3 regions of the Latilactobacillus sakei subsp. sakei DSM 20017 genome follow, and region 3 is predicted to be linked to each of the others. Evidence: predicted binding sites of a transcription regulator. Region 3 holds the regulator's gene; each other region holds the start of a gene.

The links. Region 3 encodes CtsR, which represses protease genes until heat stress. Its sites were predicted from a motif close to TTGGTCAAAAAAGGTCAAANA; they were not measured.
Region 1: LEUCM_RS04975 (ATP-dependent Clp protease ATP-binding subunit) is a predicted target of CtsR. The motif match lies at 1,678-1,698, and genes of this name have one in related genera.
Region 2: clpB (ATP-dependent chaperone ClpB) is a predicted target of CtsR. The motif match lies at 1,728-1,748, and genes of this name have one in related genera.

The regions. Positions count from the first base shown of each region.
Region 1 covers NZ_AP017929.1:991,974-996,193, forward strand. The annotation lists gene LEUCM_RS04975 (ATP-dependent Clp protease ATP-binding subunit) at 1-1,632, opposite strand, end outside; gene ykzS (protein YkzS) at 1,866-2,057, shown strand; gene LEUCM_RS04985 (phosphocarrier protein HPr) at 2,200-2,466, shown strand; gene ptsP (phosphoenolpyruvate--protein phosphotransferase) at 2,466-4,187, shown strand.
Region 2 covers NZ_AP017929.1:1,389,929-1,394,148, forward strand. The annotation lists gene rnz (ribonuclease Z) at 1-416, shown strand, start outside; gene LEUCM_RS06970 (SDR family NAD(P)-dependent oxidoreductase) at 422-1,231, shown strand; gene LEUCM_RS06975 (LapA family protein) at 1,240-1,638, shown strand; gene clpB (ATP-dependent chaperone ClpB) at 1,814-4,220, shown strand, end outside.
Region 3 covers NZ_AP017929.1:683,417-687,636, forward strand. The annotation lists rRNA gene LEUCM_RS03350 (23S ribosomal RNA) at 1-50, shown strand, start outside; rRNA gene rrf (5S ribosomal RNA) at 141-257, shown strand; tRNA gene LEUCM_RS03360 (tRNA-Val) at 268-340, shown strand; tRNA gene LEUCM_RS03365 (tRNA-Lys) at 343-415, shown strand; tRNA gene LEUCM_RS03370 (tRNA-Leu) at 439-522, shown strand; tRNA gene LEUCM_RS03375 (tRNA-Thr) at 558-630, shown strand; tRNA gene LEUCM_RS03380 (tRNA-Gly) at 638-709, shown strand; tRNA gene LEUCM_RS03385 (tRNA-Leu) at 724-809, shown strand; tRNA gene LEUCM_RS03390 (tRNA-Arg) at 824-897, shown strand; tRNA gene LEUCM_RS03395 (tRNA-Pro) at 903-976, shown strand; tRNA gene LEUCM_RS03400 (tRNA-Gly) at 1,003-1,074, shown strand; tRNA gene LEUCM_RS03405 (tRNA-Pro) at 1,108-1,181, shown strand; gene LEUCM_RS03410 (CtsR family transcriptional regulator) at 1,340-1,810, shown strand; gene LEUCM_RS03415 (ATP-dependent Clp protease ATP-binding subunit) at 1,828-4,220, shown strand, end outside.

The DNA.
Region 1 (4,220 bases), 310 kb from region 3:
TTCGATTTCATCCAAAAGAATCAAACTATAAGGGTTCCGACGAACTTGTTCCGTTAATTGCCCGGCTTCTTCGTAACCAACGTAGCCAGGAGGTGAACCAATCAATTTTGACACACTGAATTTCTCCATGTATTCACTCATATCAAAGCGAATCATCGCATCGGTACTGCCAAAGAGTTCTTTGGCAATTTGTTTGGCTAATTCCGTTTTACCAACCCCGGTTGGGCCAACAAAGAGGAAGGAGCCAATTGGTCGGCCGGATTTATTAAAGCCAATTCGACTACGACGAATTGAACGAGCGACTTTATCAACTGCGGTATCTTGACCAATGACACGTGCTTCAAGATCTTGCGCTAAGTTTTTAAGTTGAGCTTGTTCTTGCGCCTTTAATTCGCCAACTGGAATATGGGTTTTTTCTTCGACAATTTTTTCCATATCCTTTTCGGTGATTGTTGGTTCTTGGGATTTTTCAACTGAATTATTAGCTTTCATTTCAGAGAGCTGTGTGACTTGATCACGATAGGTAGCTGCTTTTTCGTAATCTTCTTGTTTGAGGGCTTCTTGTTTTTGTGCTTCTGCAGATTTAATCTTGGCTTCTAATTCCTTAGGATCCATCAAGGTAATCGTCAAGTTTTTCTTAGAGCCTGCTTCATCCAAAAGGTCGATAGCCTTATCAGGCAAATAACGATCTTGGATATAACGACTAGAAAGGGCCGCTGCTGCTTTAAGCGCCTCGTCCGTATAGTGAACGTGGTGATAACTTTCGTATTTATCTTGAAGCCCTTTGAGAATTAGAACGGTTTCGTCAACAGATGGTTCGTTGACCGCGACCGGTTGAAGACGACGTGCAAGGGCTGCGTCTTTTTCAATCTGACGGAATTCATTATTAGTTGTGGCGCCAACGAGTTGTAATTCGCCACGCGCAAGAGCTGGCTTCAACACGTTACCAGCATCCATGCCGCCTTCAGCATTGCCGGCGCCAACGATTTCGTGAATTTCATCAATAAAGAGGATAATCTGCTTATTTTGTTTGAGCTCAGTGATCAACTGTTGCATCCGTTCTTCAAATTGACCGCGAATACCAGTCCCTTGTACTAATGAAACGACATCCAAGCGAATCACTTGGCGATCCTTTAATTTAGCAGGAACGTCGCCATCGGCAATTTTTTGCGCTAAACCTTCGACAACGGCTGTTTTACCAACGCCGGCTTCACCAATTAAGACTGGATTATTCTTGGTACGCCGATTGAGAATTTCGATGACGCGCGCGATTTCCTTATCGCGACCAATCACCGGATCAATTTGACCACCCTTAGCAAGGTTGGTGAGGTTCACACCAAATTGGCTGAGTAGACTTTCACCATTTTGACCGTTGTTACCGCCGCCATTACGGCCACCTTGTGTTTGGGGGCCTTGGTTAGCAGCATTGCGTTCAGCGTTTGGATTGTTGATTGCATTGAAGAGTTCATCAAGATTACTAAAACCAAAGGGATCATTATATTGACTACTCATTCCTTGTTGCTTTAGTGCTTGATAACAGTTTTGACAAAGGTTAATGGCTTGGTTTTGACCATTGACGCTAGTGTAGAGATGGATTGTTGCTGGATTTTTTTGACAATTTTGACAAAGCATTTAATCTGTCACAACCTTTCGCCTATTAAATGTAACGTCAAAGTTTGTTTGACTATCTTTGACCTTGAATAAATTATAATCATCTCTAAAAAAAGTTGCAAGTAATCGAACTCGAAAATAAAACTTTATTTGTGGGTCAAAATTGCGTACAATTGGAGGCAGTGACGCTACTTGATAAATGAAAAGAGGGTCATTAAAAATAATTATCTAGACGTGATAAAGGAGTGATTCAGATGGCAAGAGATTTTTTAGCGGAGATGGATGCCTTGTTAAATCACGAAAAAGAAACCATTGTCGTTGAACATGATGAGTTTTTAGACTTTCAGAAAGTATGGGTCAATTATGATCACCGAAAAGAAATTGTAGGCGCTGCCCAACGAAATGGACAAGTGATTTATCGCTGCGCTGAAAGCGGTATAGTGTAGACTATCATTAATTTTGTTAGCGAAACTGTTGTAGTATTTTTCAAAAAATGGTAATCTTAATATTCGAAAGGGTAGACACCATCAGTGACTACTTATTTCGGCCAAAATAAATCTATAATTAGATAAAAGGGGATCGATTAACATGGAAAAACGCGATTTTCACGTAGTAGCAGACACAGGTATCCACGCACGTCCAGCTACATTATTGGTACAAACAGCAAGCAAATTTAACTCAGATGTCAACTTAGAATACAAAGGTAAATCTGTAAACTTGAAATCAATCATGGGCGTTATGTCACTTGGTGTTGGCCAAGGCGCAGACGTTACAATTTCTGCTGAAGGTGCTGATGAAGCAGACGCAATCAACGCAATCGAAGAAACAATGAAAAAGGAAGGTTTATCTGAATAATGACTAAACTAAAAGGGATTGCTGCCAGTGATGGTATCGCTACTGCGAAAGCCTACATGTTAGTGCAACCCGATTTGTCATTTTCGAAATCAACTATTTCAGATTCAGAAAAAGAGATTAATCGTTTGCATAAGGCCTTACAAGATTCTACGAGTGATCTAGAGACCATTCGGAAGATTGCTGCTGAATCATTAGGAGAAGAAGCACAAGTTTTTGACGCTCACATGATGATTTTAGCAGACCCAGAATTTACCGGCGCTATCGAAGGTAAAATCAATGATGACAAGGTTAATGCTGAGCAAGCGTTGAAAGAGGTCGCGGATTTATTCGTGGCCACTTTTGAGGCTATGACTGATAACGCATACATGCAAGAACGTGCTGCTGACATCAAAGATGTTACGAAGCGAGTTCTCAGTCATTTATTAGGGGTAACACTCCCTAACCCAGCATTAATTGATGAAGAAGTAATTGTGATTGCTCATGACTTGACACCTAGTGACACAGCCCAATTAAACGGTAAATTCGTTAAGGCTTTTGTAACTGATGTTGGTGGTCGGACGTCACATTCTGCCATTATGGCACGTTCTTTAGAAATCCCTGCAATTGTTGGGACTGAAACAGTCACACAAGATGTTAAAGCTGGCGACTTATTAATTGTCGATGGTATTAATGGTGATGTTGTTTTAGATCCTACAGATGCTGATATTGCTGAATATGATGTGAAGGCACAAGCTTTTGCTGATCAAAAAGCAGAATGGGAAAAACTAAAGAATGAAAAGTCTGTCACTAAAGACGGCAAAACATTTACGGTTGCTGCTAATATCGGAACACCTAAAGATTTAGCTGGTGTTCTTGAAAACGGCTCTGAAGCAATCGGTTTATATCGGACAGAATTCTTATATATGGATTCAGCTGAGTTACCTAGTGAAGATGACCAGTTCGAAGCTTATAAATCAGTTCTAGAAGGTATGGACGGCAAACCAGTTGTTGTGCGGACAATGGATATTGGTGGGGATAAGAAATTACCTTACTTACCATTGCCAGAAGAAATGAATCCGTTCTTAGGCTACCGAGCAATTCGGATTAGTTTAGATCGTGATGATATTTTCAGAACACAATTGCGCGCCTTATTACGTGCTTCTAACTATGGTAAGTTACGGATCATGTTCCCAATGATCGCAACTGTTGCTGAATTCCGTCAAGCTAAAGGGATTCTCGAAGATGAAAAAGCAAAATTAATTGCTGCAGGTCAAACTGTATCTGACGATTTACAAGTTGGGATGATGGTTGAAATTCCAGCCAGCGCTGTATTGGCTAACCAATTTGCTAAAGAAGTCGATTTCTTCAGTATCGGGACGAACGACTTGATTCAATACACAATGGCTGCTGATCGGATGAACGAACGTGTTTCATACCTTTACCAACCTTATAATCCAGCAATCTTACGTCTTATTAAGAACGTCATTGACGCTTCTCATAAAGAAGGTAAGTGGACTGGTATGTGTGGGGAAGCTGCCGGAGATTCAATCATGGCACCACTCCTTGTCGGGATGGGCTTAGATGAATTCTCAATGAGTGCAACTTCTGTGTTACGAGTTCGTAGTTTGATGAAACGTTTAGATACAACTGAATTAACTGATTTGGTTGAAACAGCTGTTAACGTCAATACAAGCAACGAAGAAAATCAAAAATTAGTCGAAGATTTTATGAAAGATCGTTAGGCTTAAACTTTTTAAAGGGTGTTAAGACAAAAG
Region 2 (4,220 bases), 710 kb from region 3:
ATGCCCGGATTAAAAATGGTGAAACAGTCACATTGAGTGATGGCCGCGAAATTGACGGTCGTAACTACATCGGTAACGCACAAAAAGGACGGATTGTGACCATTATTGGCGATACCCGCAATTGTGAAGCGATTACGCGCCTAGCCGAAAACGCCGATGTTTTAGTCCATGAAAGTACCTTTGGCAAGCAAGAACAAAAAATTGCGCGTCAATACTATCATTCAACTAATATCAATGCAGCCAAGGTGGCCAAAACAGCACATGTCAAACGCCTATTACTCACGCATATTTCAGCCCGTTATTTAGGCCAAGCTGTGCGTGAATTACAAAATGATGCCCGCGATATTTTCAAAAATACGCGTGTCGTTAGCGATTTAGATTTGTATGATATTCCATTTCATGGTCGGAAGGAGTAATTAAAATGCAAAATTTAGCAGCATTACAAGACTTAAAACAAAAGATTGTGGTGGTTACAGGGGGTTCGTCAGGTTTAGGCCGGGCAATTGCCTATGAAGCAGCTAGCAAAGGTGCCATTGTCGTCGTTTTAGCACGGCGTCAAGCGGCTCTGGAAGAGGTTCGTGACGAATGTCAACGGCTCTCAGGCCAAGCAGCTTATGCTTATCAATTAGATGTCAGTGCCCCAGAAGCGATTGAAGCGGTTGTTGCGCGATTAACAACAGAAGTGGGGATACCGGATGTTTTAGTGAATGCTGCTGGGTTTGGTCATTTTGAAGAAGCGCTAGCAACACCGATGCCTTTGGTGGAACAGATGTTTAGAGTGAACGTTTTAGGCTTGATGTATTTGACGCGGGCCATTGGATCACAGATGATCGAAAAACAACGTGGGCACATCATTAACATTGCCTCAATGGCCGGTAAGATGGCGACACCTAAATCAGCAATCTATTCAGCGACTAAGTTTGCCGTTGTAGGCTACTCAAACGGATTGCGGCTTGAATTGAAACCATTTGGTGTTCAAGTGACAACTGTTAATCCAGGACCGATTGATACCGCCTTTTTTGATATTGCTGATCAAACTGGTAACTATCTTAAATCGATTAACTGGATCGTGCTTGATCCAGATCAACTCGCACACAAAATTGTGGGGGCTATTGGGCATCCTAAGCGCGAAATTAACGCACCGTGGTTGATGTCACTAGGTGCTCAATTTTATCAATTGGCACCCCATATTGGTGACTACGTCGCTGGTAATTTGTTTAACAAGAAATAGGAGGTTGTATGATGAAAAAGCAAGGTCGTTTAATTACAATTTTAATTCTCGCACTAATCGTGGTGGTTTTTGCCGTTTTGAATGTTGATCCAGTTGCCATTAATTTTGGCTTTACAACGGTTGATTGGCCCTTGATCATTGTGATCGTTGTGTCGCTTTTAATCGGTGCGATTATCACATTCTTAGCCGCAACTGGGAGTTCATTGAGCCAACGTAAGGCGCAAAAGCAATGGACTAAAGAAAAAGCAGATTTAGAACAAGGTCAAGAAGCAAAAATCAAAGCCGCAGTTGAAGCAGAACAGGTTAAGCAAAAAGCAACGTATGATAAATTATTGGCTGATAAAGAGGCTGAATTACACGAAATGAATGCCAAAATGAAGCAATTAATGCAATCAAAAGAAGTTTAATTAAAAAAAGAGGCACTAACCGAATTTATTTTGGTTAGTGCCTCTTTTTTTATTAGACTTAAGTCCTATTTTTGAGCATTAGTCTTGAATGTTTGACCTATTTTGACTATCATAGAATTAGTCAATCAGTATTGACGTTTAATTCAAAAAATAAACCTAAAAAGGAATGACGTTTATGAATCCAGAACAAATGACACAAGCTGTTCAAGATGCAATTGCAGAAGCACAAAATATTGCAAAAACGCGTCATCAAACAGAAATCGATGTCCCACATTTATTTAAATATTTAATTCAACCCCAACAACTGGGTCGGCAAATCTATCAGGAAGCGGGAATTGATTTAACCGCACTTGAAAGTGAAATTGATCGCGAGATTGATACGATTCCAACAGTTGAAGGTCAAACAAACTATGGTCAAAATATTTCACAAAATCTTTATCAAGTTTTGAACGCGGCTCAAACTTACATGCAAGAGTTTCAAGATGAATTTTTATCAACTGAAACGGTTATTTTAGGGTTGATGAAGTCTAAATACAATCCGTTAGTACAATTTTTACAAAAAAATAACGTCACGACTAAACAATTAAAAGATATTATTACCAAATTAAGAGGAGGCGAGCGTGTGACATCTAAAAACCAAGAAGATAACTACCAAGCGCTTGAAAAATATGGCACTGATTTAGTGAAAGCTGTTCGTGAAGGTAAGATGGATCCCGTCATTGGTCGGGACGAAGAAATTAGAAACGTCATCCGGATTCTTTCTAGAAAGACCAAGAATAACCCAGTTTTAATCGGCGAACCCGGTGTTGGTAAAACAGCGATTGTTGAAGGCTTAGCCCAACGAATCGTTAGAAAAGACGTTCCTGATAACTTAAAGGATAAAACCATCGTCTCACTTGATATGGGGAGCTTAATTGCGGGTGCCAAATATCGTGGTGAGTTTGAAGAACGACTAAAGGCGGTCTTAAAAGAAGTTAAGAAGAGTGAAGGTCGGATTTTAGTTTTCATCGACGAAATTCACACAATCGTTGGTGCTGGGAAGACTGAAGGCAGCATGGACGCCGGTAATCTTTTGAAACCGATGTTAGCGCGTGGCGAATTACACATGATTGGCGCGACAACGCTTGACGAATATCGTCAAAACATTGAAAAAGATAAAGCCCTCGAAAGACGATTCCAAAAAGTGTTAATTCAAGAACCAACCGTTGAAGATACGATTAGTATTTTGCGGGGTTTAAAGGAACGTTTTGAAATTTTCCACGGTGTTCGTATCCATGATAATGCCCTAGTGGCGGCTGCAACGTTATCTAACCGCTACATCACAGATCGCTTCTTACCTGATAAGGCAATCGATTTAGTCGATGAAGCGAGTGCTAATATCAACGTTGAAATGAATTCGCAACCTACTGAGCTTGATCAAGCAACGCGGCAATTAATGCAATTGGAAATTGAAGAAGCGGCATTGAAGAATGAAACGGATGCGGCTTCACAAAAACGGTTAGCCGAAACGCAAAAACAATTAGCAGATTTACGGGAAACGACGAATAGCTTGAAGATGCGTTGGGAAACCGAAAAGGCTGATTTGAACAAGATTAACGACAAAAAGGAAGAATTAGACCAAGCAAAACGGCAATTAGAAGATGCCCAAAGTAACTACGATTTGGAAACAGCTGCTAAATTGCAACACGCCACCATTCCGCAATTGGAACAAGATCTTGCTGACCTTGAAAAGGCTGAAAAACCAGAGGATTGGATGGTTCAAGAATCAGTTACCGAAAACGAAATTGCAACAGTTGTTAGTTCGCAAACTGGGATTCCAGTCGCTAAATTAGTAGCAGGTGATCGGCAAAAACTATTACAATTAGCTGATCATTTACACGAACGGGTAATTGGTCAAGACCAAGCTGTTGATGCGGTCACAGATGCCGTTTTAAGAGCGCGTGCTGGCTTGCAAGACCCTAATAGACCTTTAGGCTCATTCTTGTTCTTAGGCCCTACTGGGGTTGGTAAAACGGAATTAGCTAAAGCTTTAGCTGAAGACCTCTTCGATTCTGAGCGACACATGGTCCGAATCGATATGAGTGAATACATGGAGAAATACTCAGTATCACGACTTGTTGGTGCGGCACCTGGTTATGTCGGTTATGAAGAAGGCGGTCAATTAACGGAAGCTGTTCGTCGTAATCCATATACAATTGTCTTGTTAGATGAAATTGAAAAGGCCCATCCAGATGTCTTCAATATCCTTTTACAAGTCTTAGATGATGGTCGTTTAACCGACTCACAAGGGCGTACAATCGACTTTAAGAACACAATTATCATCATGACCTCTAACCTGGGTTCTGAAATCCTCTTGGATGGTGTTGATGATCAAGGTCAAATTTCAAAAGAAGCAGCTAATAGTGTTCAAGCCTTGATTCAAACGAAATTCAAACCGGAATTCTTGAACCGAATTGATGATACGATTATGTTTACGCCATTGAGCTTGCAAGATGTCGAACAAATTGTAGTTAAAATGTTGGCTGATTTATCACATCGTTTAGCAGATCAAGAAATCACATTGACGATTTCTGAAGACGCTA
Region 3 (4,220 bases):
ACAGCGATGTATGGAGCGGACTAGTACTAATCGGTCGAGGACTTAACCAAAGGTGCAATGTTAGGCTTTTGAAATGAAAATATTACTTATTATGCAGTTTTGAGAGAACGAAGTTCTTCTCAGTGCGCAAGCACAAATAGTGTGGTGGCGATAGCAAGAAGGATACACCTGTTCCCATGTCGAACACAGTAGTTAAGCTTCTTAGCGCCGATAGTAGTTGGTGGGAAACTACCTGCGAGGATAGGACGTTGCCACGCTATATTTAATGGAGGTTTAGCTCAGTTGGGAGAGCGTCTGCCTTACAAGCAGAGGGTCACAGATTCGAGCCCTGTAACCTCCATTGAGTCGTTAGCTCAGTTGGTAGAGCATCTGACTTTTAATCAGAGGGTCGACAGTTCGAGCCTGTCACGACTCATCGGCCAAGTTACACGCCAAAATGCGGGTGTGGCGGAATTGGCAGACGCGCTAGATTTAGGTTCTAGTGTCTATATAGACGTGGGGGTTCAAGTCCCTTCACCCGCATTCAATTGAATATTCAATGAAAGTTATCTTATTATGCCGACTTAGCTCAGTTGGTAGAGCATCTGATTTGTAATCAGAGGGTCGGGCGTTCGAATCGTCTAGTCGGCATTAAGATGCGGAAGTAGTTCAGTGGTAGAACATCACCTTGCCATGGTGGGGGTCGCGGGTTCGAATCCCGTCTTCCGCTTTCATTATGATTAAGCCGGGGTGGCGGAACTGGCAGACGCACGGGACTTAAAATCCCGCGGTAGGTGACTACCGTACCGGTTCGATTCCGGTCCTCGGCATCATAATGAAAAATGCACCCATAGCGCAACTGGATAGAGTGTCTGACTACGAATCAGAAGGTTGTAGGTTCGACTCCTACTGGGTGCATATAACGGGAAATAGCTCAGCTTGGTAGAGCACCTGGTTTGGGACCAGGGGGTCGCAGGTTCGAATCCTGTTTTCCCGACTGGATACAAAAAGTTAATAAAAAATGCGGAAGTAGTTCAGTGGTAGAACATCACCTTGCCATGGTGGGGGTCGCGGGTTCGAATCCCGTCTTCCGCTTTTTTTGTACCCGTAAATAATTAAATAACTCTCCGGGAAGTAGCTCAGTTTGGTAGAGCACTACGTTCGGGGCGTAGGGGCCGCAAGTTCAAATCTTGTTTTCCCGACTCTCAAAGACTTGTTGTCGAACAAGTCTTTTTTTGTGCAGTTCTTCAAACTTTCCTTTTGAACGAATAATCGTTATAATAATAGTCAACGTTAGTCAAAGTTAAATTTTTAGACTGAATTATAAGCGCTGAAGAATGAAAAAAAGGGATTGATCTATTTGCAAAGTCAGAATATCTCGGATATTATTGAAGCCTATTTAAAAAAAATATTGGCTGACAGCGAGCAGATTGAAATTCGACGCTCCGAAATTGCTAAACTATTTAACTGTGTCCCGTCACAAATCAACTATGTGATTAATACCCGTTTTACAGAACAACGGGGGTATGTCGTCAATAGTAAGCGTGGCGGGGGCGGCTACATTCGCATCGTTAAGGTTCAATTCTTAGATGATCGCGACTTTTTAGAAGCGTTGATTGGTAGTGTTGAGGATCGAATCTCGCAAGCCGATACATTAGCTATTATCCAAAAACTCTATGATGAGCAGATTTTATCGCAAAAAGAGGGGAATTTGGTATTAGCAATGCTCAATGCGCAGACATTAGCCGTCAATGATAAGCAGTTAGAAGAGCAATTACGCGCACGAATGCTAATTGCTGTCTTAGAAAGATTACGTTACGAAATTAAGTAAAGAGTGGGGGATTATCCATGAATAATCTATTTACACCAAGTGCCAAAAACGTTTTAATGTTAGCGCAAGAACAAGCTAAGAAGTTTAATCATCATGCATTAGGGACGGAACATCTGTTATTAGCGCTCGTCCTCGAAAGCGAAGGGATTGCTGGGAACGCACTACGTGAACTCGGTGTGACACCCACTGATGTCTTAGAAGAAATTGAACGCTTAACCGGTTATGGTGATTCAATCGTTGCCATGGGTGTGGGCGGCTATTTGCCATACTCACCTAAAGCTAAACAAGTGCTAGATTTAGCGCGCGTTGAATCACAACAAGCTAACTCAGTCAAAATCGGGACGGCACACCTATTACTAGCGTTATTACGCGATGATGACATTATTGCGGCTCGTATTCTATTAAACTTAGGCCTCAGTTTAGCCAAAACACGTCAATTATTACTCCAAAAGATGGGGATTGATGCTGCAACTGCTAAGAAACGCGCTAAAGCCAGTGCTAAAAAGGTTGATCAAGAAGGCACGCCTACTTTGAATCAATTGGCACGCGATTTAACCCAAATGGCCCGCGAAAATCAAATTGATCCAGTCGTTGGTCGTGATTCAGAAGTTAAACGACTCGTGCAAATCCTAGCACGTCGTTCTAAAAATAATCCCGTTTTAGTTGGCGAACCCGGTGTCGGTAAAACAGCGATTGCTGAAGGCTTTGCCCAACGGATTATCAACGGTGATGTGCCAAGCGACATGCAACAAAAACGGTTAATGATGCTTGATATGGGCTCATTAGTCGCTGGCACTAAGTATCGTGGGGAATTTGAAGATCGTCTCAAGAAGATTATTGAAGAAATCCATGAAGATGGCCAAGTAATCCTCTTTATCGATGAATTGCATACCTTAATTGGTGCTGGTGGGGCAGAAGGCGCAATTGACGCCTCAAATATTTTGAAACCAGCCCTCGCCCGTGGCGAATTGCAATTAATCGGTGCAACAACACTTGATGAATACCAAAAATACATCGAAAAAGATGCAGCTCTAGAACGGCGCTTCGCGACGGTGACGGTTGATGAACCAACACCAGAAGATGCGGAACAAATCTTACGCGGGTTACGACCACGTTATGAAGAACATCACGGCATCACAATCTCTGATGAAGCATTACACGAAGCCGTTGTTTTAGCGAACCGTTATATCACAAACCGTTTCTTACCTGATAAGGCAATTGATTTGATGGATGAGGCGGCTGCAAAGGTCAGATTAGATGCTGTTAACCAAAAATCACCAATCGATCGCTTAGAAACTGAATTGCAATCGTTGGCGAAAGAAAAAGAAGTCGCAGTTGGTGCACAAGACTTTGAAAAAGCCGCTGCCATTCACGAAAAAGAAATTATTGCTAAGGCTAAAATGGCTAAGCGCCAAGCAGCCGAACAAGAAAATGGTGTCCGGACAGATATTCAAGTCCAACCAGAAGATATCGCACAAGTCGTTGCCCAATGGACGGGTGTGCCAGTCACTCAATTGCAACGTAAAGAAAGCGAACGCTTGTTGCAACTTGAAAAAGTCTTGCATGAACGGGTTGTTGGCCAAGAAGAAGCGATTTCAGCTGTGGCCTGTGCAATTCGTCGGGCCCGCAGTGGTTTGAAGGATCCTAAGCGCCCAATCGGTTCATTTATGTTCTTAGGCCCTACTGGGGTTGGGAAGACCGAATTGGCCAAAGCATTGGCAGAAGCCATGTTTGGGTCTGAAGACAACTTGATTCGGGTTGATATGTCAGAATACATGGAACGTTACAGTACGAGCCGGTTAGTCGGGGCAGCACCTGGTTACGTCGGTTATGACGAAGGTGGCCAATTAACTGAAAAAGTCCGCAATAAACCTTATTCCGTTGTTCTTTTTGATGAAGTTGAAAAGGCTCATCCAGACGTCTTCAATATCTTGTTACAAGTCTTAGATGATGGCTATTTGACAGATTCTAAGGGTCGGAAAGTTGATTTCCGGAATACAATCATGATCATGACGTCTAACTTAGGGGCAACAGCCTTACGTGATGACAAGTCAGTTGGTTTTGGGGTCAAAGATGTCACTGCCGATTACAAAGCAATGCAAGGCCGGATTTTGGAAGAATTGAAGAAGTCATTCCGCCCAGAATTCTTAAACCGAATCGATGAAACGGTGGTCTTCCATTCATTAACACAACCTGAATTGCGTGAAATCGTCAAGATTATGTCCAAAGGCATCTTAAACCGCTTAGCGGAACAAGGTGTCAAGATCAAGATGACTGCTGCAGCGATGGATGTTGTGGCTAAAGCCGGCTTTGATCCAGAATACGGTGCGCGCCCAATTCGTCGTGCATTACAAACGCAAGTTGAAGATCGCTTGAGTGAAGCCTTATTGGCTGGTGAAATCACGACTGA